Regions from separate parts of the Rhizobium sp. NZLR11 genome, predicted to be linked through region 1. Evidence: riboswitches for the same ligand, from Rfam matches in the RefSeq annotation. Region 1 holds a riboswitch; each other region holds the start of a gene.

Region 1 (7,445 bases):
AAACAATGCCGCAATTCGTTGTCGAACGAAATATTCCAGGTCTCGGAGATATGAGCAAGGAAACCCTGCGCGAGATCTCGGCGAAATCCAACGCCGTCGTGGCCTCCCTCGGCGAACCCTATAGCTGGATCACCAGCTATGTGACTGGCGACAAGATGTACTGCGTTCATGAGGCCGAGAGTGCGGAAGCGGTCTATCGGCACGCGGAAAAGGGTGGCTTTCCTGCGGACCGCGTGACGGAGATCACGAGCCTCATCGGCCCTCATTCGGCCGCGCGTTAAACGCCGCGTTCGATGGGGCGCGGCAACCCCACTTTCCATCCGCGCACAGCCCTTCCGCAAACCGATTTCGAGGTGATGCGCCGGGGCGCGGGAGCTGGCCGGCGGACGAGGCGCCGGCCGCCTCGCAGGCGCAGCGATGTTGTAATCGGCGCACGCGTCTCCGGGGACAATCATGAGCGAGAAGCTCTTGCAGACGGGTTCGAACTGCGACTGTCCAAAGCGGTATTGCTGCTGTTTTCTCCGGCTCGTAACTTCATCCTGTGGCAACGACGGCAGTCGGTGGAAAATCGGCTTGGCGCGCTGTCGGACCACATGCTGAAGGACATTGCGGCGTCGAGAAGCGAGATCCCGTTCGTCGCCTCGCGGGATGGAGACTGGAACAGATTCCGCTGACCGAGCAGCCCTTTGCACATCGAAGCGAGGCAAAACGCTCGACGAGAAAAGGCCAGAATTCCGCATCACTCCCATTCGCCCGGGTGTAGTATAACGACGCGAAGCAGGTTAATGAACGGCAGGTGTAAGACCGCTCGTTGAGCGCCCGTTCTGCCGTTCTGCTCATCGGGCTCGAGGGCGAAATGGCCATTGCCGGTTCTCGGTCCTCATGCGGAGATTGAAAAATTAAAAATCATATTCAATGGCTTATAGAGCAGGGGATCACCAGCGAGCATATTGGCGACCTCGTCGCCGGTCTGTGCGACCGGCTGATCGCGGACGGATTTCCGATCTGGCGGGCGAGTATCAGAATGCCGTCCCTCCATCCCATGTATCGCGGCGTTTCGGCTAATTTCATGCGGGGCGGTGCGACTGTCCTTGAAAATGCGGAGCACGGCAGTGAGACGGAACGTGACTTCGAGAAGACGCCGATCTTTCACCTTTTGAGCCGCGGCGAAACAAAGGGGCGATGGAACCTGGCGAGCGGCGAGGGGCTCGATTACAGCGAACTCAACGAATTCGCGCTCGCCGGTGGCACGGATCACGTGATCAGCCTGTTCGAATTCCCGAAGGAAGTCGCGCTGCGCGGGCTCGGTTTCTCGCTGACGAGCGACGCGCCGGGCGGATTTTCCGATCAACAGCTGGCGATCATAGAAGAGCTGTTCCCGGCGCTGGGGCTGGCGGCTTACCGCGTGGCGGTTTCGAAGACCGCGACCGATATCCTCGCCGTCTATACCGGCGCCAGGACCAGTGCGCGCATCCTTGCGGGCGAAACCCGCAGGGGAATGGGTGGCTCCATCGATGCCGCCATCCTGCTTGCCGACCTCCGCAATTTCACGGCGCTGACCGAGGCCTACCAGCCAGGCGAGATCGTCGGGTTTCTCAACGAGCATTTCGAGCTGATCGACCGGCATGTCGAGGAAAATTCCGGCGAGATCCTCAAGTTCATGGGCGACAGCGTGCTGGGGATCTTTCCGACGGACGCCGAGGATCCGCAAAGGGCGTGTAAGGCTGCGTTGGCTTCGGCACAGAATCTGCTGAAGGCAAACGAAGAGCTCAATCGCGAGCGGACGCGCAATGGAGGCCCCGATATCGGCATCGATGTCGTGCTGCATCTCGGCGAGCTTTTCTACGGAAATGTCGGCGCTCACGGCAGGCTCGACTTCACGGTGATCGGCAGGGCGGTCAACGAGGCTTCGCGGCTGGAGAAACTCTGCGGTACGCTTGAGCAGCACCTTCTGCTGTCGGAGAGTTTCGCGGCCAACTGTACGGTGGCTTGCGAGTATCTCGGGTCGTTCGAATTGCGTGGAGTTTCAAAGCGGGCCGACGTCTTCAAGCTCGCCAACTCTGTGTCATGAAGCGCCGATCAAAGGCGCGACCACGTTCAGATCTCGCCTGAGACCTCACGACGGCGACGGTCAAGTTCTTCACTGTAGCGGCGCAGCGTATAGCTTTCGCTGAGCTGGCCGATCACCTTGCGTTCGATCAGGTTGTTGACGACGGCGAGTGCTTCGCTTTCGCTCTTGTCGAAGATCGCCGCCGCCTGCCTGGCATTCATCTGTGGCTGTAGGAAATCGTTGCGGTAGTGGATGAAATCGGCAAGCGTCTTGCCCTCGTCCTGCACGTCGGTCGGGTTGGCGTAGATCTCCGGCACCAGCACGAGGCCTGCATATTTGTCGCTCTCCTCGACGAGGATGACGCGCTGGGTCGAGCCGATCGGGAAGGCCTGCTTGAATTCCTCCAGCGAAATACCCGCCCTTGCCGTCTTGACGTCGGCGCGCATCAGCTTGTCCACTGTCAGGTTACGGATCCAGCCGACGTCGTGGGCGCTGCGGATGCTTTCGCCGCGCAGGTGGAAGCGCCAGGTGGCGAAGGAATAGCCGAAGGTTGAGCGGACGACGAGTGAGGAGGTGATGACGGCGGCGAGCACTAGAGCGGTGATCGGAAAATCGCCGGTGATTTCGAGCGCCAGGAACGTCATCGTCAGCGGCCCGCCGATGACGGCGACGGCGAGCGAGCTCATGCCGACGACGGCATAGATTACGGGCGTCAGCGTCGCATCGGCGAAATAGGGGCCGCAATAGGCAAAGAGCTTGCCGAGCAGGGCGCCCATGAACAGTGAGGCGAAGAACAGGCCGCCCCTGAAGCCGGAGCCGATCGAGATCGCCGAGGCCAGGGATTTCAACAGGAAGAGGCCGAGCAGCGCCGGGATCGCCACCTCGCGGGAGAGATTGAGATGCAGCGCGCCGTGGCCGGCCGAGAGCACCTGTGGCGAAATCATCGCCAGAAGTCCGACGACGATGCCGCCGAGCGCCGGGCGGAAGGGCGGGGCGATCGAGCTCTTGCGCGCCAGCTCCTCGACGAAGGAGACGCCCTGCATGATCAGGATGCCGACGCCAGCGCAGAAGCCACCGAGCAGCATAGCCGGGATATAATCGGCCGGCACGACTGCGCCGAAGCTGCCGATGTCGATGGTGAAATCGCCGTGGGTGAGCAGCCTTGCGATGAGGGTGGAAACCAGGGCCGAGACGACCACAGGGGTCAGCGAGACGATCGTATAGGTGCCGATGATCAGCTCGAAGGCGTAGAAGGCGCCGGTCAGCGGCGCGTTGAAGGCAGCGGCGATAGCGCCCGCCGCGCCGCAGCCGACGAGGGTGCGCAGATCGGAGCGGCGAAGCTGCAGCTTCAGGCCGAATTTCGAGGCGAGGCCGGCGGCAAGCTGGGTATAGCCGGCCTCGAGGCCGACGGAGGCGCCGAACCCGTTGGAAATCAGGTTCTGCACGGCAACGATGATGCTGTCGGTCAAGGACAGGCGGCCGCCATGCAGCGCATTGGCCTCGATCGGGTCAACCATCGGTTTCTTGCGCCGTTTCGCCAGTACGAACAGCAACAGGCCGAGCAGGACGCCACCGATGACGGGGGCAGTGAGAAGCAGCAGCTTGTCGTCGATCACCGACGAGCTCAGCCGCTCGCTGTCGTCGATGCCGAAGACCATCTGATGCAGTTGATTGGAGACGTAGCTCATGCCGGTGACGGCGAGACCCGAGGTGATGCCGACGACGGCACCCGCCAGCGACAGGCCGACCTCACTGCGGCGGGTCAGCGCCCGCAGCCGCCCCGGGTCGAAGAAAACACGCAGCGCTCGGAACCGGCGCCGATCCAATTTCATAAGCATGGCAAGACAACTAGGCAGGAAGAGGCCCGGTCAAGGGCGATGGCGCAGTCCGCTTGCAGTGCAATTGTGGCGAAAAGCCGGCGCCCTGGATAAATATTTGTGACGTAAGTATCTGATAAATGACGATGTTTTAGGTAGGGTAAGTCGTGTTGCTGGCGTTGCCTCGCCTGTCTAGCCACTGCCGGCCGTCGAGGGCGGTTGACTTCACCCCTGAGCTTGCCTAACCATCCCTCAACGGATGGTCACCTGACCATCCTCGGATATAACGGATGGTTCCGGATCGGTGTTACGCCTTCCGGATGAAAAGGGAATGTGACGGGGCGGACCCAAGCCGGGCGCCTTCATCACAGCCGACCCCGCGACTGTAGAGCGGTCAGGGTCTTCCATCCGGCATCGAGCCCTTCCGGCCGGCGGCTTGCAATAATGCAAGCGGGCGGGACGGGCGACATGCCGGAAAAGCCACTGGACATGCATGATGATCAACCGGGGTCGGACGCCTCTTAAGTCTACGAATCGTCCACCTTTTCATCGATGCAGCCGGGAAGGCGAGGCAGATCCGCTGGCACGATCAGGGCGACCGGTTTCCGGTCTGCCCCGATCGCGGCCGATAACCGCGAGCCAGGAGACCTGCCATCCCGTGCCGGGCGAGAAGCCCAACCCTGGGCAAGAGGCCCGCTGCCAGCACGGAGGTTGTCTTGGCTGAACGATTGAATTCGGCGCGGCCTTGTGCGGCGCGATCGAGTGGGTGGGGTGCGGCATCCCACCAAAGGGGCGTCTGCGCATGACGACCGCTCCCTCCAACACCGTCTTCATCCTCGGCGGCGCCCGTTCGGGGAAATCCCGCTTCGCCGAGTCCCTTGTCATTTCGATCGGCCTCGACCGCCATTATCTCGCGACCGGCCGCGCCTGGGATGAGGAAATGCAGGCGCGCATTGCCCAACATAGAGCCGATCGCGGCCCGTCCTGGACGACGCATGAAGAGCCGCTCGATCTCGTCGGCAAGCTTGACGCTATCGACCGCGAGGGCGGCGTCGTGCTCATCGATTGCCTGACACTCTGGGTCACCAATCTGATGATGGATGAGCGCGATATGGCGGCGGAATTTGCCGCGCTCACCGATTTTCTGCCGCAGGCGAAGGCGCAGCTCGTTTTCGTTTCCAATGAGGTCGGCCTCGGCATCGTGCCGGATAATCGCATGGCGCGGGAATTCCGCGATCATGCCGGCCGGCTGCACCAATCAATTGCGGCCAAGGCCGCCGAAGTCTATTTCATCGCGGCAGGCCTGCCGTTGAAAATGAAGGGTTAAGTTCATGAACCAGCAGAAAATTCCCGCAACCGTCATTACCGGCTTTCTCGGCGCCGGCAAGACGACGATGATCCGCAACCTGCTCACCAATGCCGGCGGCAAAAAGATCGCGCTCATCATCAACGAGTTCGGCGATCTCGGCGTCGATGGCGAGGTGCTGAAGGGCTGCGGCGCTGACAATTGCACCGAGGACGATATCATCGAGCTGACCAATGGCTGCATCTGCTGCACCGTCGCCGACGATTTCATCCCGACGATGACGAAGTTGCTCGAGCGTGAACAGCGGCCCGACCATATCGTCATCGAAACCTCGGGCCTTGCCCTGCCGCAGCCGCTGGTCGCGGCCTTCAATTGGCCTGACATTCGCACCCAGGTGACGGTCGATGGCGTCATTACCGTGGTCGACAGCGCGGCTGTCGCCGCCGGCCGTTTCGCCGACGACCACGATGCCGTCGAGGCGGCGCGCGGCGCAGATGAATCGCTCGATCACGAAAGCCCGATCGAGGAGTTGTTCGAGGATCAGCTGACTTGCGCCGATCTGATCGTACTCAACAAGACCGACCTGATCGACGCTGCCGGCCTTATCAGGGTTCGCGACGAGGTCGCCTCCCGCACGGTGCGCAAGCCGGTGATGATCGAGGCGAAAAATGGCGAGGTGTCGGCCGGAATTCTGCTCGGCCTCGGCATCGGCACGGAGGACGATGTCGCCAACCGCAAATCGCATCACGAGCTGGAGCATGAGGACGGCGCGCCGCACGACCATGACGAATTCGACAGCTTCGTCGTCGAACTCGGCCCGGTCGCCGATCCCGCCGGCTTCATTGCTGGCCTGAAGACGATTATCGCCGACCATGACGTACTGCGTCTCAAGGGTTTCGTCGATGTCGCCGGCAAGCCGATGCGCCTGCAGATCCAGGCCGTCGGCAGCCGCATCGACCATTATTTCGACCGTGCCTGGGCCCCGAGCGAAACGCGCGCCACGCGCCTCGTGGTCATCGGTCTGCACGAGATGGACCAGGACGCTGTTAGGGCGGCGATCGAGGCGCTGGCGTAATCCCATGCATCTGCTTCTGGCCCAACAGGGAACGATCAGCGACTGCGAGGAGGCGATCGACCTCGGGCAGACGCCGGGCGATATCGTGTTCCTGTCGGCCGCCGACAGCGAGCTTGCCGCCATCGCAGCCGCCCATCGCGAGCATGGGGCGGCGCCTTCGCTGAGACTTGCCAGCCTGATGAGCCTCAAGCATCCGATGTCGGTCGATACCTATGTCGAACGCACGGCGCGGCATGCCAGGCTCATCATCGTGCGTGCGCTCGGCGGTGCCAGCTATTTCCACTATACGCTGGAGGCGCTGCACGCGGCAGCGTCCCGCGCCGGTGCGCTGATTGCGGTCTTGCCGGGCGATGCCCGGCCGGATGCGGGGCTCGTTCCTTTTTCCAACGTTGATCTCGACGATATGAATGCGCTCTGGGCCTATCTGATCGAAGGCGGCGACGCCAATGCGCGCGGCTTTCTCGATTATGCCTCGGCGATGTTGTCAGGTGCCGAGAAGCCGGCGCCGGCAGTGCCTTTGATGAAGGCGGGCATCTGGTGGCCGGGGCGGGGGCTGATCGGGGTGCAGGAGTGGCGGCAGGTTGCCGGTTCGCATGTCGCGCCGCCTTCGTCCGTCGAGCAGGGGGGTATCCCACATTCGACGGAGGAGGTGGCGTTTGGGCCAATCGTCGCCATCAGCTTCTACCGCGCCCTCGTCCAGAGCGGCGAGACCGCCCCGATCGAGGCACTGGTCGAAGCGCTGGCGGCGCTCGGCCTGCGGCCACTGCCGGTTTTTGCCTATAGCCTCAAGGACCCCGTCTCGACAGGTATTCTCGAAAGCGTGTTTGCGGCACTGAAACCCGATGTCGTCATCAACACGACCGGCTTTGCCGTCTCGGCACCAGGTGCTGACCGGCAGCCGACGGTGCTGGAGGCGAATGGGGCGGTGGTGCTGCAGGCGATCCTGTCGGCCTCGTCGCGGGAGGCTTGGGCCGCTTCCGCGCAAGGCTTGTCGGCACGAGATCTCGGCATGAACGTGGCGCTTCCTGAAGTCGACGGCCGGGTGCTGGCGCGGGCGATCTCTTTCAAGACGGCAGCGCGTTATGACGCGGCTGTCGAGACCAACATCGTCTGCAGCGAACCCGATACCGGCCGGGTGAGTTATACGGCTGAACTTGCCGCCAACTGGGCGCGCCTGCGGAAGAGATCGGCCGGTGA
Region 2 (7,445 bases), on a different contig from region 1:
CCACATAGGTCTGCAGCAGCGTGCGCGCCATGATGTTCTTCAGCCTGATTTCACTGACAAGCGTCAACGCCGGCAAGAGATCGCGCAGGAAATCGACGTGCTTACTCGCAAAACCGCCCGCCCGGCTGGTGGAAAACGTCACGACGTGCCGTTTGCCGAAAGTATGCTCGAGCGGCCAGGCGATATATTCGGTAAGGCCATCGTCATGCAGTTCCTGATAGAATGAATCGCCGTCGGTTATGCTTTCCAGCTGCCTGCGAACCTCCTCGGTACCCTGGTGGATCGCGTTGATGGGACTCGTCAGGAACTCCGGCGTGTTTTCGACGCCATAGGCGAATGTATCGATCTTCGCCTCCGCCAGTCCCTCCTTCCAGAGAATGCGGGCACCGATCCATTGCGGGTGGTTCACCCTGAAATGCAGCGTCGCCCGCGCCACCGGCACCCCAGCCGCCAGCAGCTTCCCGCACATCTGCACCAGGATATTGTCGATGAAGCGCTCCGCGCGCGTCTCGTTCACCAGCCAGTCGAGAATCCGTCTCCTGCGGATCGGCCAGACGCCTTCGTCCGCTTCGGCGGCAGTTCCGGCCTTGTTTGGAAAAGACGACATTAAAAACTCCGCTACGCCACATCATCGGCGAGGATCGACTTCATTTCCGCTGAATGTGGGCGATGGGGAAGCAAATGATAAGGGCCCGACTGCGATAAAGCCTCAGAAATCCCAGTCCTCGTCCTCGGTCGCGACAGCCTTGCCAATCACATAGGAGGAACCGGAGCCGGAGAAGAAGTCGTGGTTCTCGTCGGCATTCGGCGAAAGCGCCGAGAGGATCGCCGGATTGACCTTGCAGGCCTCGGCCGGGAAAAGCGCCTCGTAGCCGAGGTTCATCAGCGCCTTGTTGGCATTGTAATGCAGGAATTTCTTGACGTCCTCGGTCAGCCCGACTCCGTCATAGAGCGCTTCGGTATATCGAGCCTCGTTGTCGTAGAGTTCGAGCAGCAGGTCGAAGACGAAATCTTTGATCTCTTGCCGCCTCTCCTCGCTGAGCCGCTCCAGCCCGCGCTGGAACTTGTAGCCGATATAATAACCGTGCACCGCTTCGTCACGGATGATCAGCCGGATCATGTCGGCCGTGTTGGTGAGCTTGGCGCGGCTTGACCAGTACATCGGCAGGTAGAAGCCGGAGTAGAACAGAAAGCTTTCGAGGAAGACGCTGGCGACCTTCTTTTTCAACGGGTCGCCGGAGCGATACTGCTCCATGATCAGCGCCGATTTCCGTTGCAGAAATTCGTTTTCCTCCGACCAGCGATAGGCATCGTCGACATCGGGCGTCGAGCACAGCGTCGAAAAGATCGAGGAATAGGAGCGCGCATGCACCGCCTCCATGAACGAGACGTTGGAAAGCACCGCCTCCTCATGCGGCGTTGCCGCATCCTCCATTAGCCTGATGGAGCCGACGCCGTTCTGGATGGTGTCGAGCAGCGTCAGCCCGGTGAAGACCCGGATAGTGAGCTGCTGCTCGGCCGGCGTCAGCGTCGCCCAGGATGGAATGTCGTTGGAAAGCGGCACTTTCTCCGGCAGCCAGAAATTGCCGGTCAACCGGTTCCAGACTTCGAGATCCTTGTCGTCCTCGACCCGGTTCCAGTTGATGGCGCGCACGCGGGACGCCGGTTTGATTTGCATGTTCATGAAGTTTCCCGGTCGGTTAGAGCGTGCAGGAGACACAGCCCTGCACCTCGGTGCCGGACAGCGCCATCTGGCGAAGGCGGATGTAGTAGATCGTCTTGATGCCCTTCTTCCAGGCATGGATCTGCGCCTTGTTGATGTCGCGGGTCGTTGCCGTGTCGCGGAAGAATAAGGTCAGCGACAGGCCTTGATCGACATGCTGGGTCGCCGCCGCATAGGTGTCGACGATCTTCTCCGGCCCGATCTCATAGGCGTCCTGATAATAATCGAGATTGTCGTTGGTCATGAACGGCGCCGGATAATAGACGCGGCCGATCTTGCCTTCCTTGCGGATTTCGATCTTCGAGACGATCGGATGGATCGAAGAGGTCGAGTGGTTGATGTAGGAGATCGACCCTGTCGGCGGTACTGCCTGCAGATTCTGGTTATAGAGACCGGAAGTCATCACCGCCTTCTTGAGAGCCGCCCAGTCCTCCTGCGTCGGAATATCGATGCCGGCAGTTTCGAACAGCGTCCTAACTTTCTCCGTCGCTGGCTTCCATTCCTGGCTCGTATATTTGTCGAAATATTCGCCGGAGGCATATTTCGAATTTTCGAAGCCCTTGAAGCTCGTGCCGCGTTCGACCGCGAGGAGGTTCGAGGCGCGGATTGCGTGGTAGGTCACCGTATAGAAATAGATATTGGTGAAATCGACGCCTTCCTCTGAGCCGTAAAAGATGCGTTCGCGGGCGAGATAACCGTGCAGGTTCATCTGCCCGAGGCCGATCGCATGGCTCTCGTCATTGCCCTTTTCGATCGAGGGAACCGAGGAGATATGGCTCATGTCGGACACGGCCGTCAGCGCCCGGATCGAGGTCTCGATCGTCTTGCCGAAATTGGCGGAATCCATCGCCGCGGCGATGTTCAGCGAGCCGAGATTGCAGGAAATATCCTTGCCGAGATGCTTGTAGGAGAGGTCGTCATTGTAGTCGCTCGCCTCGCTCACCTGCAGAATCTCCGAGCAGAGATTGCTCATCGAAATGCGCCCGGCGATCGGGTTCGCCCGGTTCACCGTGTCCTCGAACATGAGGTAGGGATAACCGCTCTCGAACTGGATTTCGGCGATCACCTGAAAGAATTCGCGCGCCTTGATCTTCTTCTTGGCGATGCGGGCGTCTGCCACCATCTCCCGGTAGTTTTCCGTCACCGAAATCTCGGTGAAGGGCACGCCATAGACGCGCTCGACGTCATAGGGCGAGAACAGGTACATGTCCTCGTTATTCCTCGCGAGTTCGAAGGTGATGTCAGGCACGACGACGCCGAGCGACAGCGTCTTGATGCGGATCTTCTCGTCGGCATTTTCGCGCTTGGTGTCGAGAAAACGCATGATATCGGGGTGATGGGCGTTGAGATAGACCGCGCCCGCGCCCTGGCGCGCGCCCAGTTGATTGGCATAGGAGAAGCTGTCTTCGAGCAGCTTCATCACCGGAATGATGCCCGACGACTGGTTTTCGATCTGTTTGATCGGCGCGCCGGCCTCGCGGATGTTCGTCAAGGACAGCGCCACGCCGCCGCCGCGCTTCGACAGCTGCAGCGCCGAATTGATCGACCGGCCGATCGATTCCATATTGTCCTCGACGCGCAGCAGGAAGCAGGAGACGAGCTCGCCGCGCTGTTTCTTGCCGGCATTAAGGAAGGTCGGCGTCGCCGGCTGGAAACGGCCGGAAATGATCTCCTCGACCACGTCGCGGGCAAGTGCCTCGTGCCCACGCGCCAAGGCCAGCGCCACCATGCAGATACGATCTTCGTAGCGTTCGAGATAACGCTTTCCGTCGAAGGTCTTCAGCGTATAGCTGGTGTAATATTTGAAGGCGCCGAGGAAGGTCGGAAAGCGGAACTTCTTGGCATAGGCCTGGTCGAACAGGTCACGCACGAAATTGAAGGAATACTGGTCGAGAACCTCCTGCTCATAATAACCCTCGGTCACGAGGTAATCGAGCTTTTCCCGGAGATTGTGAAAGAACACCGTGTTCTGGTTCACATGCTGCAAAAAATACTGCTTCGCCGCCATGCGGTCCTTGTCGAGCTGGATCCTCCCCTCGTCGTCATAGAGGTTCAACATCGCGTTCAGCGCGTGGTAGTCGAGCGCTTCCGCCGCTTTCAAAGGGCGTTCGCCGGCGGGATGAGCAAAAGTGTTATGCGGTTTTGCGCCCGCATCCCGCGTCAGAGTTGTTCCCGTGTCCAAAATCGTTCCATTCCGTGTTTAACGTTGGCGACATCCGCTTCGGTGCCCAGCAGCTCGAACCTATAGAGGTACGGCACTTGGCATTTCTGTGAGATCACGTCGCCGGCGAGCCCATATGTCTCGCCGAAATTGCTGTTGCCCGCGGCGATCACGCCGCGGATGTGTCCTCGGCTCTCCGCATCGTTGAGGAAACGGATAACCTGCTTGGGAACGGCCCCCTTGCCCCCGTCGCCACTGTAGGTCGGCACAACAAGCACAAAGGGTTCACGGATACGGAATGCGTCTGCGGCACCTGTTGGAATGCGCGCCGCGCACATTCCAAGCTTGGCGACGAACCGATGGGTATTCTCGGACCGGCTGGAATAATAGACGATCAGCCCCATCGTTCGGCCTCGATCAGGAGAGCGCGCTGATCATGTCGGGACGGAAGCCGGCCCAATGCTGCTCGCCGGCGATGACGACGGGCGCCTGCATGTAGCCAAGGCTGCGGACGCGATCGAGCGCTTCGGCATCCTCGGAGATATCGACGATGTCATAAGCGACGCCCAGGCGGTCGAGGGCGCGGTAAGTGGCGGTACATTGGACGCAGGCCGGTTTGCTGTAGACGGTAATGGTCATGATATTCCTCGTGACGACGCGATTGGGACGCAGGGCATCGATCGGAAATCTCGCGATATCCGTCGAAACATTCTCTGATGGTTTGAACGATGCGGCCTGTTCAGCCGCCGGGCGTGATCCGCCCTCTGCTTAGCGCGGGTTGCGGCCTGAACTGAGATACTGACATGACTTCACCCCGAAGTGGCTCATGCGGAGGATCGAGCGGCCTTGCGAAACGCGACGCGGATATCATCCGCAGCCATGCAACGCGACCTTCCGGACTCCCCGCCCGTGGACGTTTTGTTCGAGGCAGGTCTCCTGGCTCACGGGTCAAAGCATCCTGCCCAGCCTTCCCGGAGCATTATGCTCCAGTGGCCTGAAATCGGACAGTTGCTCGCCGCTTACAGTTGCGGGGGCAGCTCCGGCATAGCCGCGCCATAATGGCGCAACGCACCGTATTCCCGTCTTAGCCTGCGATTCTCACGAATCGAAGGAACCTCGAACACTAGATATGGTACGCGAATCCAAATTCGCGTCAATGGATGGTTTGTGCATTGCGTTACGGCAGGTTTGAAATCACTGCATTCCTGTGAAAAACAGGGATAACGAAAGCTTAAGGAAAACAGGCGGTGGACAAGGCTCGAACGAAGAGAGCCGGTCTATGGCCGCTCTCAGTTTGATGACAAACCTCCCTCTCCGCCTCATCCTCGGCCTTGTGCCGCGGATCTACTGCCTATCGACCGGAGGCAGATGCCCGGGACAAGCCCGAGCATGACGAAAGAGGGGTTGGCGTCCGTTGTCAGCGGTCTACGGTGACCAGCGCCGCAAGGACGTTATCGGATGTTTACATCTTCGCTCGAAGCAATCGCAGCGCGTTGATCGTCACCAGCACGGTGGCGCCGGTATCGGCGAGGATCGCCGGCCAGAGGCCGGTGATGCCGGCAATCGTCGTCACCAGGAACACCGCTTTCAGGCCGAGCGCGATGGTAATATTCTGCAGGATATTGCGCATCGTGCGTTTGGACAATTCGATCATCCTTGCCACGTCGCCGACGCGCCCGTGCAGCACGGCGGCATCCGCGGTCTCCAGCGCCACGTCGGTGCCGCCGCCCATGGCAATGCCGATATCGGCTGCGGCCAGCGCCGGCGCGTCGTTGATGCCGTCGCCGACCTTGGCGACGACGAAGCCCTCGCGCTTCAATTCGACGACGACCCGCTGCTTGTCCTCAGGCATCATCTCGCCGCGCCAGTCGATGCCGAGCATGCCGGCAACGGCCGCCGCCGTCCGCTTGTTGTCGCCTGTCAGCATCATCGCCTTGACGCCGGCCGATTTAAGCGTGGCAAGCCCGGCCTGCGCGTCCTCGCGCGGTTCGTCGCGCATGGCGATCAGCCCGGCCGCAACATTGTTGACGAGCAGCACCGAGACGCTCTTGCCCTCGTCGTTCAGGTCAGTGATGCGTGCCTCCTGTTCAGCACCGAGTGCGCCGCGTTCGCGGGCAGCGGGCGGCGACAAAAGATCCAGCGCCTCGCCGCCGGCTTTGCCGCTGACCCCCTTTCCCGGCAGCGCCTCCAGTTCGAAGGCCGGCGGCATGGGAACGCCGTCCGCCTTGGCGCGGTTGAGGATCGCCAGCGCCAGGGGATGGCTGGAGCCCTGCTCCAGCACCGCCGCGCGCGACAGGACTTGCGCCTCGCTCAATCCGAAAGAAATGATATCAGTCACCTGAGGTTTGCCTTCCGTCAGCGTGCCCGTCTTGTCGAAGGCGACCATCGTCACCTTGCCGAGCGTTTCCAGCACCGCGCCGCCCTTCATCAGCAGCCCGCGCCGCGCACCCGAAGAAAGCGAGGCGGCGATCGCCGCCGGCGTCGAGATGACAAGCGCGCAGGGGCAGCCGATCAAGAGGATGGCAAGGCCCTTATAGATCCATTCGCCCCACGACCCACCGAACAACAGCGGCGGAACGATCGCGACAAGTGCGGCGACCACCACCACGCCGGGCGTGTAATAGCGCGAGAACCGATCGATGAAGCGTTCGGTCGGCGCCTTCGATTCCTGCGCTTCCTCCACCAGCTTGACGATACGGGCGATGGTATTGTCGGCTGCGGCCGCGGTGACGCGAACCCTGAGCACCGCATCGCCATTCACGGTTCCGGCAAACACAACGGCATCGACGCCCTTGCGCACCGGCGTACTCTCGCCCGTCACCGGCGCCTCATCGATCGCGCTCTCGCCTGAAATGATAACGCCGTCCGCCGAGATACGATCGCCAGGACGCACCATGATAATCGCGCCGACGGCAAGGCTTTCCGCCGGCACCTCCCGCGTCTGGCCATTGTCTTCGAGCAGCGCGCTCTTCGGCACCAGGGCCGTCAGCGACTGGATGCTTTCGCGCGCCTTGCCCGCAGCCACCCCTTCCAGCAGTTCGCCGACGAGGAACAGGAACACGACAGTTGCCGCCTCTTCGCCTGCATTGATGATGACCGCGCCGACGGCGGCGATCGTCATCAGCATCTCGATCGAAAACGGCGTGCCGGAGAGAGCCGCCATGACGGCGCGCCGCGCGATCGGCACCAGCCCGACCAGCATGGCCACGATGAAGGCATAGGATGCGATCGCCGGCACCAGATGGCCGATGGCATAGGCAGCAACGAGTGCGGCACCCGAAAGGATGGTCAGCCGCCCCTTCTTGCTCTGCCACCAGGGACCGGTCATCGGCGCATGGTCGTGCCCATGCAGCCCCTCGATTTCCTTCTGGCCATGGTCGTGGTCATGATCGTGACCTGCGTGATCATGGCTGGCATGATCGTGGTCTCCATGGTCATGGCCCGCATGACCGCCATGATCATGTCCGTGGTCGTGATGATCGTGTGCGCCGTGGCCTTTCGCCGGCGTCGTGCTTCCGGCAAAGGGCGAGACCGAATAGCCGAGCCCCGTCACCTTCTTCT
Region 3 (7,445 bases), on a different contig from region 1:
CATCGACCCGGTGCTCGATTTCGACGAGATGTCGGGCGCGACGGGAACGGCGAATGCCGACGCCATCCTCGCTCATATTGACAGCGAGGGGCTGACGGTCGCGTGGATCCTCGACACGCATCCGCATGCCGATCATTTCTCCGCCGCGCATTACCTCAAGAGAAAGACCGGCGCGCCGACGGCGATCGGCGCCCATGTCACCGACGTCCAGGTGCTCTGGAAGGAGATCTACAACTTGCCGGCACTCGAAACCGACGGCTCGCAGTGGGACCGGCTGTTTGCCGATGGCGACACCTTCGAGATCGGTGGGCTTGAAGCCCGTGTGATGTTTTCGCCCGGCCATACGCTTGCTTCGGTGACCTATCTGATCGGCGATGCCGCCTTCGTGCACGACACCGTATTTACGCCGGATTCCGGCACGGCGCGCACGGATTTCCCCGGCGGCAGCGCCAGCGCCCTCTGGCACTCGATCCAGGTCATCCTGTCGCTGCCCGATGAGACCCGGCTCTTTTCCGGCCACGACTATCAGCCCGGCGGACGCCACGCGCGCTGGGAAAGCAAGGTGGCCGCCCAGAAAAACGGTAACCCGCATATATCAGGCATCGACGAGGCCGGCTTTGTGGCGCTGCGCCAGGCGCGCGACCGCACGCTGCCGAAGCCGAAACTGATGTTGCACGCGCTACAGGTGAATATTCGGGGAGGCAGATTGCCGGAGCCGGAGGGAAATGGGCGGCGGTATCTGAAGATACCGCTGGATGCGTTGTAGCAAGAAGTAGCGTGCGGCGTGCTTCGAGGTTTCGCCCTCTCGGGCTGCGCACATCAGCATCAGGGACGTTGGCGGATGCCGCGCTCACGACAGCGGGAACGGGAGAAAGCGGCGCCAACGCTCAAGAGAGCCTCATCCTGAGGAGGCGAGGATGCAGGTATTACACCGGCCAACAGGCCCCCTACGTTCCGTCTCTATTTTTCACCCGCACGAACCCAATCCTCCGCAATAGGCATTGACGTCTTGCGGGCAGGCGACGTAACTGGGGGCGACGGTTCCCTGAAGATGACTCCAAGGGGATTAATAGGGAACACGGTAAGGACGACCCAGCAGGGACCGAGACCGTGGCTGCCCCCGCAACTGTATGCGGATTGTCGATCATCTCAGGTGTGGCCAGCGACTGGCCATCTCTGAAGGGCTTATAGCCCTGCCACTGCGAGATATCGCGGGAAGGCGGATGAACCGACGGATATCCGCAAGCCAGGAGACCTGCCGTCAATCACGATCCAATCAACCGGGCGGGGATGCCCGGACAAGGAACAGACATGATTGACCTTCTGAACCTTCGCCGAATTTCGGCATGCATCCGTCTCGATTGGGCCTCCTGCGGTTAGCGCACGTATCACCGTGCCTTCGGCCGCGGGTGCGGCATAACCATGCTTTTTCTCTTCAATCGAGGTTTTTCATGCGCCAGATTCTCGCCACCATGACATTTGCCTTCGGGCTGATCGGCCTTGCGGCACCGAGCCTTGCCGCCACCCAATATCCTTTGACCATCACCAATTGCGGTCAGCAGGTGACGTTCCAGAAGGCGCCGTCGAAGATCGTTTCGATCGGCCAGGGCATGACTGAAATTCTCTTCTCGCTCGACCTTGCCGAGAAGATTGCTGGTACGGCCGTCTGGGTCGGTCCCGTCCTGCCGCAATATGCCGAGGCTAACAGCAAGATAAAGCGTCTCGCCGACAATGATCCGAGCTTCGAATCCGTTGTTGGGCGGGAGCCCGACCTGGTGGCGGCCGAGTTCGAATGGCATGTCGGCGCGCAGGGCTCCGTCGGCAAGCGGGAGCAGTTCCAGGATCTCGGGATCAATACCTATCTCGCGCCGGCCGATTGCGTCGCCAAGGTCAACACCGATGGCGGCGACGGTGTGCGCAAGGAGCTGTTCACGATGGAGCTGGTCTACCGTGAGATCGCCGAGCTCTCGGAGATCTTCGACGTGAAGGAGCGCGGCGATGCGCTGATTTCCAAGTTGAAGAAGCGCGAGGCGGATGCCGTCGCGTCGATATCAGGCGCATCGGGCAAGAACCTGCCCATCGTCTTCTGGTTCTCCAGCAAGCAAGTCAATGGCGATGCTTTCATCGCTGGCAAGAACAGCGCGCCTGCCTATATCCTGAAGGCGATCGGCGCCAGGAATGTCGTGACAACCGAAGAGGAATGGCCGCTGGTTGGCTGGGAAACCATTTCTCAGGCGAACCCGGCGGTTATCGTGTTGGCGACCATGGACCGGCGCCGCTACGCCGCCGACGATCCGAAGGTCAAGATCGATTTTCTCGAGAACGACCCGGTGACCAAGGAGCTTGACGCGGTCAAGAACGAGCACTTCGTGATGATGGACGCGCAATCGATGAACCCGACGATCCGTACGATCGACGGCATCGAGACCTTGGCGAACGGCATCAAGTCCTTCGGTCTCTCGCAGTGAAGGCAATGTCGGTCAGACAACACGGATGGTGGGCGCTTGGCGCGCTCACCATTTCTGCCTTTCTGCTTCTCGGCCTGATGATCAGTCTCGCTGTTTCGATTGGGGAGATCGCGATCCCGCTAGCGACCACGGCGGAGGCGGTGTCGAACCGGCTGTTCGGCACGGATTTCGAGCTCAGCCGCATCCACCAGGGCATCGTCTGGGATTATCGGCTGAGCCGGGCGCTGGTTGCGGCCAGCGCCGGCGCGTCGCTCTCGCTCTGTGGCGCCGTGCTGCAGGCGCTGCTGCGCAATCCGCTGGCCGAACCCTACGTGCTCGGCATCTCTGCCGGCGCCTCGACGGGAGCGGTCTGCGTGATGATCCTCGGCTTCGGCTACGGTGTTTTCGGCCTGTCGAGCGGCGCCTTCATCGGCGCGGTCATCGCCTTTCTGCTGATCGGCTTCCTTGCGACGGGTGCGGGGGGAACCGGCGAGCGCATCATCCTTTGCGGCGTCGCCGGCTCGCAGCTCTTCAATGCGCTGACCTCCTACATAGTGACGACATCGGCGAATGCCGAGCAGGCGCGCGGCATCCTGTTCTGGCTTCTGGGGTCGCTCAGCGGCGTGCGCTGGCCGGATGTCTATCTCTCGGTGCCGATCGCGCTTGCCGGCTTCGTCATCTGCATGGCCCATGTCAGGGCGCTCGACGCCTTCTCCTTCGGCACGGATGCGGCGGCCTCGCTCGGCATTGCCGTGCGCCGCGTCCAGATCCTGCTGTTCGGCCTGACGGCGGCGATGACGGCAAGCGTCGTCAGCGTGGTGGGCTCGATTGGCTTCGTCGGCCTCGTCATTCCGCATGCCGCCCGCTTTCTCGTCGGGCCGGGCCATCGGCGGCTGCTGCCGGCAACGGCGCTCGGCGGCGCAATCTACATGGTCGGCGCCGATATCGTCTCGCGCATCATCATCCCGCAGCAGGTCCTGCCGATCGGCGTCGTCACGGCGCTCTTCGGCGCGCCGGCCTTCGCCGTCATCCTCTATCGCGTCCGGAGGAGTGCATGAGCATTACCATCGATGCGGTGAGTTTCGCCGCCGGCGACACGGTCATCGTCAACGGCGTCAGCCTGACGGTGGCAAAGGGCAAGGTGCTCGGTCTGCTCGGGCCGAACGGCTCCGGCAAATCGAGCCTGCTCAGGCTGATCTGCCGGCTGCGGAAGGTCCGCAGTGGCGTCATCCGGCTGGGCGAAGACGATATCGCCTCGCTGTCACGCGCAGCCCTTGCGCGGCGCATCGCCTTCGTCGAGCAACAGTCGACGACCGATACGCAGCTGACGGTGCGCGACGCGGTGCGGCTCGGCCGCACGCCACATCGCGGGCTGCTCTCGCCCTGGGGCGCGGAGGACGATGCCGCGGTCGATGAGGCCTTGTTACGGGTCGACATGGGGGAGCGGGCGGGCCAGCTCTGGCAGACGCTGTCGGGCGGCGAGCGCCAGCGTGTCCATATCGCGCGGTCGCTGGCGCAGGCGCCGAGCGAGTTGTTGCTCGACGAGCCGACCAATCATCTCGATATCCAGCATCAGCTCGACATTCTCCAACTGATCTCGAAACTCGGCATCACCTGCATCGTCGCGCTGCACGATCTCAACCTGGCGGCGATGTTCTGCGACAGCCTGGCGGTGCTTCAGAAGGGCGAGGTCGTCGCCTCGGGCGCACCGGAGCATGTGCTGACGGAGGATATGATCGCCCGTGTTTTCGGCGTTCGCGCCCATGTCCAGAAATCGGCCGTGCATGGCCGGCATCATATCCAATACGTCATGGATTGAGCGGCTGGGAATTCGTTCTCAGGGAGAGGCTTACTGGCATTTTTCCAGGACTGGCGTATGATTTCCTGGGGCGCGCGCGCCCGGTCGAACGGAGTTTCGCGATGCTCGAAAGAAATCAGTTTCCCCTGCGCCCGGTCGTTCCCGGTTTCGCGGTCGCCTGGGTCGTCATCATTTCAGGTGCTAGCGTCGCTCTCAGCCTGCTTTTTGCCTGCGTGACGCCCTTCGTGGCCTTGGCGGCGGTGTCAGCGGTCATTCTTCCTCGGCGGATGGCGGTGACGGCGGTTTTGCTGGCCTGGCTCGCCAACCAGATGGTCGGATATCTCCTGCTCGGTTATCCCCAGACTTGGGACAGTTATGCCTGGGGCTTGGCGATCGGTATCGCTGCAATCGCATCTCTGGCGGCAGCGCTCGGAGTGCTTCGTCTCGCGGCGGACCTTGCCGTCACCGCGGCTGGCGCCTTCATGGCCGGCTTCGTTGCCTATGAAGGCGTACTCTTTGCCGCAACGGCGGTGCTTCCGTCAGGCGAGAGCGCGTTTTCGGCGTCGGTCGTGGCAAATGTCCTGCTGATCAATTCTATCGCTGCGATCGGGCTCATCTGCCTTCATGCCGGCGCGGCGGGTGGCCGTGCGCTGGTTGCAAGACAGCCGGGACCGGCGCTGTCTTAGGCCTCTGATTTCATGCACGTCGTTCGGCCAAAACCGCTGCGCAGTTGTTTCGGCCGACCTTTACAGGCCTCGAAGGGCGAGGTGGGTGCGCCAGCGGAAGGAGCAGCGCTGCAGCGCGTCCTTCGAGGCTTCGCCCTGTGGGCTACGCGCATCAGGATGAGGGGCGTTGGAGGTTTCCGCGCCCAGGCTTCGGGGATGCCGGGGGTTTGCTCTTGCTATTCCACCGCGGCAGTCACTGCAGGCGCCAATACGCCAAAGTCCAAGAGCCTCATCCCATAGAGGCTTGTCGTTATATCCGCCAACCGCTATCTGGTGCTGACCCAGGCGGACCCGCCGAAAACGACAAGGCCTTTCATGATCCCCAATTTTCTCGTCACCCATTCCGGTGGCTTCCATGCCGACGAATTGCTGTCGAGCGTCATCCTGACCCGGCTTTTCCCGCAGGCGCGCATCGTCCGCAGCCGGGCGCCGGAATGGATCACGCCGGGCAAAGACCGGATCATCTACGATGTCGGCGGCGTCTACGACCCCGATGCCGGGATATTCGATCACCACCAGCGCGGCGCGCCGTTGCGCGACGATGGCCAGCCTTACAGCTCGTTCGGCTTGATCTGGAAGCATTACGGCCGTGATTATCTCGCAGCCTCCGGCCTTCCCGAAACACATGTCGATGTGGTGCATGGCTCTTTCGATGCCGGCTTCGTGCTGCCGATCGATCTGACCGACAACGGTGCGCTCAGCCCCTCGGGACCGCTGGCGGGGCTAACGCTGCCGGCGCTGCTGGAGACCCTGAAACCGGTTTTCGACGAAGCGGACCCCGAGGCAGACGATCGCGCCTTCCATGCGGCTCTTGCCATTGCCCGCAGTTTCGTTGAGGCGAGGATCGCCCAGAGTGCCGCAAAACTGCGGGCCGAGGCGATGGTGCATCGGGCGATCGAGGCTGCGGGGCAAGGGCGTGTTCTGGAATTGCCAAGAGGAATGCCCTTCCGTCCCGCCATCGTCAAGGCCGGCGCCGATCACCTGCTGTTCGTCGTCCACCCGCGCGAAAAAGATTGGTGCGTGACCGGCATCCGCCGTGCCGAGCAGGGTTTCGAGCTCAGGGCCGATCTGCCGGCAGCCTGGGCCGGTCTTGCTAATGGAGAGTTGGAGGCGGTTTGCGGCATAGAGGGTGCGACCTTCTGCCACAACGGCCGCTTCATCGCCGCCGCCAGAACCCGCGAGGCGACGCTTGCCATGGCCGAGTTGGCGGTAAAGGAAGCGCTCTCGATCGGGGAGTAGTCAAAAAGGGCGTCAGCTGGCGTGGCAGTTATCCGCGTCGGGTCCACCTGGTATCAGAGGCGTTCAGGTGACCCAAATGTGGAAGCGATTGACTTGCATCCGCGAAGGACTAAGCTTTGGGCCATAACAACCACCACCCACACGCGAGAGATAATGGACGGTGTGAGTGGCTGGCGACCTTGAGGAGGATGAGGTTTGCCATGGATTACCGTGTTGTTCTGCTGATTGGTGCAGCTGTGACTGCCCTTTTCCCTGCTGTCGCCGGGGCGCAGGAGGGTGATGCGACGGCGGGCGCCACCGTTTTCAAAAAATGTGCGACCTGTCATATCGCCGAGTCCGATACGAACAAGGTCGGCCCGTCGCTGAACAAGCTGTTTGGCAGGAAGGCGGGAACGCATCCTGATTTCGCCTATTCGGCCGGCATGAAGGCGGCAGGCGAAGGCGGTCTCGTCTGGGACGAGACGGTGCTGCGTGACTATCTGCACAATCCGAGAGCGAAGGTGAAGGGCACGAAGATGGCGTTTGTCGGCCTGAAGGACGACCAGGAGATCACCGATCTCATCGCCTATCTCAAGCAATATTCCCAGTGAGGTTGAATACTCCAAATGACGGGTCGCGGCCGACGGCGCATGCCTAAATTGCCGTAATTGCCGATATTTTCTATCTGTGCGATAATAAACACGGACTTTCTGCGGAATGCGGTTTCACGGTCAACCTGCTCGAGGAGGAGCGGAAATGGCTGTCGTGCTGATCCTCGTCCTGATTGTCGTCGGCTCGGTGCTGTTCCATGTGCTGAGCCCGTGGTGGTGGACGCCGATCGCGTCCAACTGGACCTATATCGACAGTACCCTCGTCATCACCTTCTGGATCACCGGCACCGTTTTCGTAGCGGTGATTTCGTTCATGGCCTACTGCGTGTTCCGCTTCCGCCACAAGCCCGGCAACCGGGCGCATTATGAGCCTGAAAACCGTCGGCTGGAATTGCTGTTGGCAGGGGGAACGGCGGTCGGCGTCGCGGCGATGCTGGCGCCCGGCCTCATTGTGTGGAACCAGTTCATCACGGTGCCCGCCGATGCCGCATCGGTCGAGGTCGTCAGCCAGCAGTGGCTGTGGAGCTTCCGCCTGCCGGGCGCGGACGGAAAGCTTGGCCGTGCGGAGACGCGCAACGTCACTCCTGACAATCCGCTCGGCCTCGACAAGAACGACGCAAGCGGCCTCGACGACGTCATCATCGAG
Region 4 (7,445 bases), on a different contig from region 1:
CTGGTTGAACTCGTGCGACAGCGCAGCTGACATCTGCCCGAGGCCGGCAAGCTTGCCCGCCTGGATGAGATCGGCTTGTGTCTGACGGAGCTGCTGCTCGGTCAGACGCCGTTCGGCAATCTCTTCTTCTATGCGGCTGTTGACGCGGGCAAGATCGGCCGTGCGTTCCTCGACGCGCCGCTCCAGCTCGTTGCGAGCTTCAGCCTGCATCTGCATGCGCTCGGCCAAGCGCGCCCTCCGCTGCCGCAGAACAGCAACCGCGAGCCCGGCAATGCAGAGGACGAGAAAAACCGCCGCAAGCGCGGTGCGCGCCTGGGTGCGGATGGAACTCGTCTCCATCAGCACGTTCACCGTCCAGTCCTCGGCCGGCATGTAGTGCGACAGCACCAGATATTCGCTCGAACCGCGCTCGCCAGTGAGCGTCATCAGCTCGTGCGGCTCAAGGCGCTGGCGGGTCACTGGCAGTGCCGTCAGCCTGGCATTGGCATAACGCCGCGACGCTTCCGTTCGCGCTATGCGGTCGGCCGTCAGCGGCAGGATTGCACCGTAGAGCCATTCCGGGCTGCCGGACATGAAGATGATGCCCTCCGGATCGAAGACGAAGATCTTGTATTCGCCGCCGCCCCAGGAGGATTCGATCATGTCGATATCGACCTTGAAGACGATGACGCCGCGAATATCCGCGCCGGCCCGGATCGGCGCAGCGAAATAATAGCCCCGCTTCAGCGAGGTGGTGCCGAGCGCATAGAACCGCGCCTGCCGGCCTTCGATCGCCTCCTGGAAATAGGGCCGATAGCTGAAATTCTGTCCGACGAAGCTTCCCGGTCCATCGTAATTGCTCGCCGCGATCGTCTCTCCGTCCGGCTTGACCACATAAATGTCGGAGGATTTCAGCAGCCCGTTGATCTCCTTGAGATAGAGATTGGCCGCGCCGCGCAGTGCTGCATCTTCAGGCGCACTCACCAGTTCCTTGATATCGTCGTGATCGGCGATCAGCGCCGGAAGCGCCTCGTAGCGGTTGAGATGACCGCTGAGCGCCGAGACGGCAAGGCGCAGCGCCGTTCTCGCCTGCGCCGAAGCTTCCCCCATATAGGCGCGCGTCGCGATCGCGCCTCCATAGGTGAAGAAGACGAAGATGATCAGCGGCATCACCAGCAGCGCCGCTATCGCACGATATCTCGAAGACAGATCCTGCTCCTCCCCTTTCTGCCTCCACTCCCCAGTGAGGCATACCCGACGGCACAAGTCTAATAATACCCACAGTGATTTCCAAGGGCCCGTCGAAACTTGACACCCGGCAAAGGCCGATGTCCTATTGCGGCATCGTAGGGAACCCGATCATGAGCGACGACCAGACGCCCGCCGACAGCAAGCTCACCAGCTCCAAGCGTCGATGGGCGGCTGAAGGTAAATTCCTGACCGGCCGCATCAGCCGTCCCGAAGCTGAGCGCCTGCCGCCCGGCCAGCACCTCGTCAAAAACTGGCCGGTGCTCGATCTCGGCCAGCAGCCCGTCATCTCCACGAATAGCTGGCGTCTCGAGCTGCGCGGCCTCGTCGAAACGCCGCTCACCCTAACCTGGACCGACTTCCAGGCGATCGAGCAGAGCACCAAGGTCAGCGATATCCACTGCGTCACCACCTGGTCGCGCTACGACAACAAATGGAAAGGCGTTTCGACCCGCGATCTGCTCGATCGCGCCATGCCAAAGCCCGAAGCCGGTTACGTCATGCTGACGAGTTATGACGGCTATACCACCAACCTGCCGCTTGCCGATTTCGCCGCCGAGGATGCGATCCTTGCGACATCGTGGGAATGCCTGCCGCTGACGCCGGATCACGGCGGCCCGATGCGCCTCGTCGTACCGCATCTCTATTTCTGGAAAAGCGCCAAATGGCTGCGCCGCATCGAGCTGATGCCCGCCGACCAGGCCGGCTTTTGGGAAAAGAACGGTTACCACATCTATGGCGATCCGTGGCGCGAGCAGCGCTATTCCGACGATTGAGCCTTCGGCCGCAGAAAGCGGCCCAGCGCAAACGTCACAAGGGCGAACAGAGCGGCGAGCCCCGTCAGCGACGCCATGCTGGCGGGATGAAACGGCACTTTGCTCCAGCGCGGCTTGACGACATCGGCTGTGTTGAAGGCCTCGCCGCTGAACCTGCAAGTGATGAGCGCCAGGCTGCGCCGCACCATGTCGGCATCGACCGCGGAAATGATTTCATTAGCCGCAACGGCCTCCCGCGGCATCTCACGCATCTCAAGCAATACCGCCTTGGCCGCCGCGAGATAAGCATGAGCACATTCGTTGAACGGGCTCTCCTCGTCGCTCACGCTGCCCGGCATCCGCCCCCAGAGACAATAGGAATATTGGATTTCGGCATAGTTCAGAACGCGCCGGAACAGCTCGTTTGTATCAGTCGCGCGTGACGCCAACCCGATAATTTCGCCGCGGTAGTCTGAAATCACCGCCATCTCGCCATGCGAGATTTCCGGGATATCGAGGCCGGTATCGCTGCCGCCGACGCTGCGGCTATGGGCAAGCGCGTTTTCGCCAACCGCACAAAACCAAGCGGCGGCGGCAAACGCCGTCGACAGAATCGATATGGTTTTGCTGCTTTTCATACTCGCTCGAAAAACTTGAGGGCGCCGGCAAGGCGGCGCCCCTCGATGCGTTCAGTGAAATGCCGGTGCCGGTCGAGCCCGCTGCCCGCCCTTCACGGCAAGCAGCTTTTCCGCCAGCGCTCCGAAGCCAAGACCGAGCGTTGCCCAGAGGATCACCTGCATGCCGAGCGAGGTCGTGCGGAAACGCCAGAGCACCATCGCCGAGAACTTCTCCGGCACTTCGTTGATCGACGGCAGCAAATAGAGCACCAGGCCCATGAAGAGGAGATAGGTGATGCCGGCGATGATCGCCCCGTTCCACAGACCGAAACGCTCGGAAAGGCGCCGCGACAGCGCCACCGCGGCAATCAAAGCAGCGATCGAGACGACGATCATCAGGAAGAACAGCTCGGTCCTGACGCCGATCGTATCGGGATTGCCGACCGCCGGCGGATTGGCCGGATACTTGATGCCGGGAACGACGACGATCGCCACGAAGGCGGCAAGGGCGATGACCGCCGAGGTGCCGCGTGCCGAAAGCCTGCTGATGCGGCCGTGCACGAAAGCGAAAGCGAGCGCGAAAAGCCCGCCGACGGCAATGCTGTACGCCATGACGCCGGTGAAGAGGCCAAGACCGGCCTGCGTGGCACGGCTGACGATCTCAGGTTCGGCAGCTTCGCCCGCCGCCTGGGCGCTCGCCTCCTCGAAGGCGATCGCCGCATCGACCAGCGGCTCGCCGAAGATATGCGCGAAAGCAAAAACCAGAATGCCAGCGATCAGCCCCGCGAGCATGCCGCGAAGTAGAAGATTTCCGACCATGTCAGGATCCCCCTTAGTGGCAGGGAAAGCCGAGGAGATGACGGCCGTCATGCACGAATTCGTGCACATACATGCCGTTGAACAGCGCCATCGCGCCTTCCTCGGTGCCGACGAAATAGATGGCGATCAGCATCAACAGGCCGCCGAAGATCGCCCAAGGCAGGATTTCTCCTACCGGGATTGGCGCCGGTGCCGCGACGGGCGCAAAAGTGGTGTCAGACATGTATTCCTCCGGGAATGACGCGTTCAGTCGAAAGAGTGCTTATGCGGCAGGGTCTGACTTCCAGCGCGAAGAACCTTCGACACGCTGGTCACAGCGGCGCGACCGTGCCGGATTTACACCGGCTTCCAAACCCGCAACAGCACGGTTATATCTGCAGGCCGAAGAGCCTGTCAACGAAACTTCATGAAGCGGAGAAGGGCTGTTCCCACCGCTATCCGGAGATCGCAACGACCGTGAATACGCGTCTTATCTGGATCTGCCACGGCGCGACGGCAGCGAGCCGCAAGGCCCTGTTCCCGCTCGATGAACCGCTGGACAACAAGGCCGCGGAAGAAGCGGCCAGGATGACCACCCTGCCCCGCGCCGATCGTATTGTCACCAGCCCGGCTTTGCGCGCCCGCCAGACGGCCGAAGCCCTCGGCCTCGACGCCCGGATAGATCAGGCGCTTCGCGACTGCGATCACAGGCGCTGGGCCGGCAGGTCGATCGCAGCGATCGAGGCAGAAGAGCCGGAGAACCTCATGGCCTGGATGTGCGATCCTGAAGCGGCTCCGCACGGGGGCGAGAGCCTTGTTGATCTCAGAACACGTGTCGGCGGTTGGATGGACAATGAATCCGCTCTCGGAGGCCATGTGATCGCCGTCAGCCACGCGGCCGTCATCCGAGCGGCGATCGCGTACGTACTTCAGGCGCCGCTCTCCTCCTTCTGGCTCGTCGACGTCGAGCCGCTTGGCATTGTTCGCATGACCAGCAATGGACGGCGCTGGTCTCTGCGATTCCAGCATTAGCGATCCCTCATTTTATCCAGCCTTACACAAGCAAATCGCGTCATCTCTATTGAACCCGGTTCTACCGGGACTACTTCCTTGTCCCAAGGAGATGGAAGACATGACATATGACTGGAGTGGGGAGCGCACGCGGCGCCTGCGTTTGGTGCGTGTCGCCACAATTGCGGTTCTGGTCGGTCTCATCGTCAGCGTACCGCTGCTGATCGTTACCGCCTGAAGCACGAAAAGGGCGAGCGGTGCCACGGCACGCTCGCCTTCGTTCTTTCCCCCGCCTGCCGGTCTGCAACCACGACGACGATCGCGCTCAGCGTTTTACCCGGTTCCGCGAAAGCGCCCTCAGTCCCTCCACGGCACAGCCATAGGCTGCCCCTCTGATAATTCGCCTTCTGGTTTCAACGAACATTTCAGACTTTCATGATTACTTCGGCGCGGGTGGAGTCGGAGAAGACCATATGCCGGTGTTTTTCCAAAGCAAGGCCGGAAGGCAATGCGTGTCGATTGTCGGGCTTGGGATAACCCTCTGGCTCCTCGGCGCGCTGTTGCAGCTTGACGACAGCCTTGTCTTCTTCATGACCGGTTTCGGCGAATACGGCGCCGACAAGCTCGTTCTGGCGCTCGGTATCGCCGGCGCCATGAGCTTCATCTATTCGGTGCTGCGCATCGCCGACCTGCGCAAGGAAACCGAACTGCGCGCCGCCGCTCAGGCGAAGGCCGATTGGACCGCCACCCACGACCATCTGACCAAACTGCCGAACCGCTACGCCTTCGAGCGCAAGATTCTCTCACGGCCAGTCAAGGACGACGAGTACGAGGTCGAAGAGTGGAGCCGCAACGTCACCATCTTCTCCGTCGATCTCGACGGCTTCAAGAAGGTCAACGATCTCGTCGGTCACAAGGGCGGCGACGTTCTGCTGATCGAGGTTGCCAGACGGATCTGCGCGCTCGGCAACGCCGATTGCGTCTATCGCTTCGGCGGCGACGAATTCATCATTGTCGCCTTTGCTCTGACGGCGCAGCGCGAGGAGCGTTTTGCCAGGCTGCTGATCCAAGCCGTCACCCGGCCGATCCATATCGATGGTTTTGCCGTCGAAGTCGGCGCCAGCGTCGGCTATGACCGTTGGGCCGAGCGAGCCGAACCGCTGGAAGATGCCGCTCATCGTGCCGACCTCGCCATGTACGAGGCGAAATCTCGAGGACCCAACCACTATTTCGTTTTCGAACCTGCAATGCAGGACAAGGTAACGGAACGCGCTGCACTGGAAACCCGGCTGCGCGCGGCAATCGCCAATAAGGCGATCAAACCCTTCTATCAGCCGCTGATCGACCTGAAGACCGGTCAGCTCTGCGGCTTCGAGGCGTTGGCGCGTTGGATCGGCGACGATGGCGTCAACATTCCGCCTCCGGTCTTCATCGATATCGCCGAGGAAACCGGCATGATCACTGCGCTGTTCGAGGATCTCCTTGCTCAGGCCTGCAGCGATGCACTCACCTGGCCCGAGCATGTGACATTGTCTTTCAACGTCTCGCCGGTCCAGATGGAAGACAGGCTGTTGACCTCGCGCATTCTCAAGGTGCTTTCGGCAAGCCGGCTGCCGCCGCAGCGCCTGGAAGTCGAGATCACCGAGAACGCGCTGATCCAGGATCCGGCCATCGCCGCCGTGATTCTCGACGAACTGCACGCCGCCGGCATCCAGATCGCACTCGACGATTTCGGCACGGGCTATTCGAGCCTGGCCCAGCTCGCCCGCTATCGTTTCGACAAGATCAAGATCGACAAAAGCTTCATCGCCACCTATCGCGACGACGAACGTCAGGAAAAAATCGTCCGCGCCATGCTCGGACTCGGCAGGAGCCTCAACATCAAGACGACCGCTGAGGGCGTCGAGGAGCACGGCCAGCTCGCCTTCCTGCTGCAGCTCGGCTGCGACATCGGCCAAGGCTATCTTTTAGGTAAGGCGATGCCCGCCGCCGAGGCGGGCATCTTCATCAGCGATCGTAATGCCAGTCTAGCCTCAACGGCCTGACGTTATGCCTACCTTTTTGACGCAATTCCGGACGGAAAACTGCTTCGCACTTTTCCTGGAATTTGCTCTAAAAGACCTGACGCAGGATTACGAAGAGCACGAAGGCGATTGCGATCGAGGCCGGCAGCGTCAGCACCCAGGCCATCAGCATGTTGCGCACGGTCGACCATTGCAGGCCGGAACCGTTCGCCGCCATGGTGCCGGCGACGCCCGACGACAGCACATGCGTGGTCGAGACCGGCAGGCCGAGTTGATCGGCCGAGGCGATGGTGATCATCGCGACGACTTCGGCTGCCGCTCCCTGCCCGTAGGTCAGATGCGTCTTGCCGATCTTCTCGCCGACGGTGACGACGATACGCTTCCAGCCCACCATCGTGCCGAGGCCAAGCGCGATCGCGACCGCCACCTTTACCCAGAGCGGGATGAACTTCGTCGCGTTGTCGACCGCCTTGTGATAGTTCGTCACCGCGAGGAGATCGCCGGCATCCATCGGCAACAGCTTCTGCTTGTCAATCAGCTTCAGCGCCTCGCCAATCAAGTAGATGTCATTGCGGACGTTGCCGACGAGATTGGTCGGCACCGCTTCGAGCGTCGGGAAGCCAGCGACTTCGGCACTCGTCTGATGAATATATTGCTGCAGGGCCGGCGTCGTCGCATCCGTCCAGGTCTTGTTCTTGACGGCGTTGCTGACTTCGGCCTTGTAGTCGGTGACGGTCACGCCTGGCTTCACATATTTGCCGAGCGCGGCTTCCACCTGGACCGATGCCGACTTGTAGGCTTCAAGATAGTTGACATCGGGCGTGCGGTTTAGTGCGAAAGCTGTCGGCACGAGGCCGATCAGGATGAGCATGATGAGGCCCATGCCCTTCTGGCCGTCATTGGAACCGTGGGCGAAGCTGACGCCGGTGCAGGTGAAGATCAGGATCGCACGGATCCAGAGCGGCGGCGGCTGGTTGCCCTTCGGTTCGGCATAGAGCGCCTTGTTGCGCACC

What was found. A riboswitch is a leader RNA that binds a small molecule or an ion and turns the genes downstream of it on or off. The one in region 1 is predicted to bind cobalamin.
Region 2: another riboswitch for cobalamin. It lies ahead of nrdH (glutaredoxin-like protein NrdH); the one in region 1 lies ahead of cobU (bifunctional adenosylcobinamide kinase/adenosylcobinamide-phosphate guanylyltransferase).
Region 3: another riboswitch for cobalamin. It lies ahead of HJB83_RS30570 (ABC transporter substrate-binding protein); the one in region 1 lies ahead of cobU (bifunctional adenosylcobinamide kinase/adenosylcobinamide-phosphate guanylyltransferase).
Region 4: another riboswitch for cobalamin. It lies ahead of HJB83_RS10235 (CbtB domain-containing protein); the one in region 1 lies ahead of cobU (bifunctional adenosylcobinamide kinase/adenosylcobinamide-phosphate guanylyltransferase).

The regions. Positions count from the first base shown of each region.
Region 1 covers NZ_JABDWD010000015.1:12,584-20,028, forward strand. Annotated here, with positions in the region: gene HJB83_RS23340 (DUF4242 domain-containing protein) at 6-281, shown strand; gene HJB83_RS23345 (DUF1127 domain-containing protein) at 294-674, shown strand; gene HJB83_RS23350 (adenylate/guanylate cyclase domain-containing protein) at 899-2,071, shown strand; gene HJB83_RS23355 (chloride channel protein) at 2,098-3,888, opposite strand; cobalamin riboswitch at 4,142-4,538, shown strand; gene cobU (bifunctional adenosylcobinamide kinase/adenosylcobinamide-phosphate guanylyltransferase) at 4,670-5,194, shown strand; gene cobW (cobalamin biosynthesis protein CobW) at 5,199-6,248, shown strand; gene cobN (cobaltochelatase subunit CobN) at 6,253-7,445, shown strand, end outside.
Region 2 covers NZ_JABDWD010000039.1:4,081-11,525, forward strand. Annotated here, with positions in the region: gene HJB83_RS32980 (adenylate/guanylate cyclase domain-containing protein) at 1-607, opposite strand, end outside; gene nrdF (class 1b ribonucleoside-diphosphate reductase subunit beta) at 710-1,684, opposite strand; gene nrdE (class 1b ribonucleoside-diphosphate reductase subunit alpha) at 1,701-3,905, opposite strand; gene nrdI (class Ib ribonucleoside-diphosphate reductase assembly flavoprotein NrdI) at 3,884-4,288, opposite strand; gene nrdH (glutaredoxin-like protein NrdH) at 4,302-4,523, opposite strand; cobalamin riboswitch at 4,793-5,018, opposite strand; gene HJB83_RS33005 (heavy metal translocating P-type ATPase) at 5,347-7,445, opposite strand, start outside.
Region 3 covers NZ_JABDWD010000028.1:22,753-30,197, reverse strand. Annotated here, with positions in the region: gene blh (bifunctional sulfur transferase/dioxygenase Blh) at 1-766, shown strand, start outside; cobalamin riboswitch at 1,022-1,278, shown strand; gene HJB83_RS30570 (ABC transporter substrate-binding protein) at 1,452-2,468, shown strand; gene HJB83_RS30565 (iron ABC transporter permease) at 2,474-3,505, shown strand; gene HJB83_RS30560 (ABC transporter ATP-binding protein) at 3,502-4,266, shown strand; gene HJB83_RS30555 (hypothetical protein) at 4,368-4,931, shown strand; gene HJB83_RS30550 (MYG1 family protein) at 5,286-6,209, shown strand; gene HJB83_RS30545 (cytochrome c family protein) at 6,410-6,799, shown strand; gene HJB83_RS30540 (cytochrome c oxidase subunit II) at 6,945-7,445, shown strand, end outside.
Region 4 covers NZ_JABDWD010000004.1:331,162-338,606, reverse strand. Annotated here, with positions in the region: gene HJB83_RS10255 (sensor histidine kinase) at 1-1,149, opposite strand, end outside; gene HJB83_RS10250 (sulfite oxidase-like oxidoreductase) at 1,341-2,003, shown strand; gene HJB83_RS10245 (hypothetical protein) at 1,988-2,620, opposite strand; gene HJB83_RS10240 (CbtA family protein) at 2,672-3,418, opposite strand; gene HJB83_RS10235 (CbtB domain-containing protein) at 3,432-3,641, opposite strand; adenosylcobalamin (AdoCbl) riboswitch at 3,655-3,797, opposite strand; gene HJB83_RS10230 (histidine phosphatase family protein) at 3,875-4,429, shown strand; gene HJB83_RS10225 (bifunctional diguanylate cyclase/phosphodiesterase) at 4,882-6,453, shown strand; gene HJB83_RS10220 (inorganic phosphate transporter) at 6,521-7,445, opposite strand, start outside.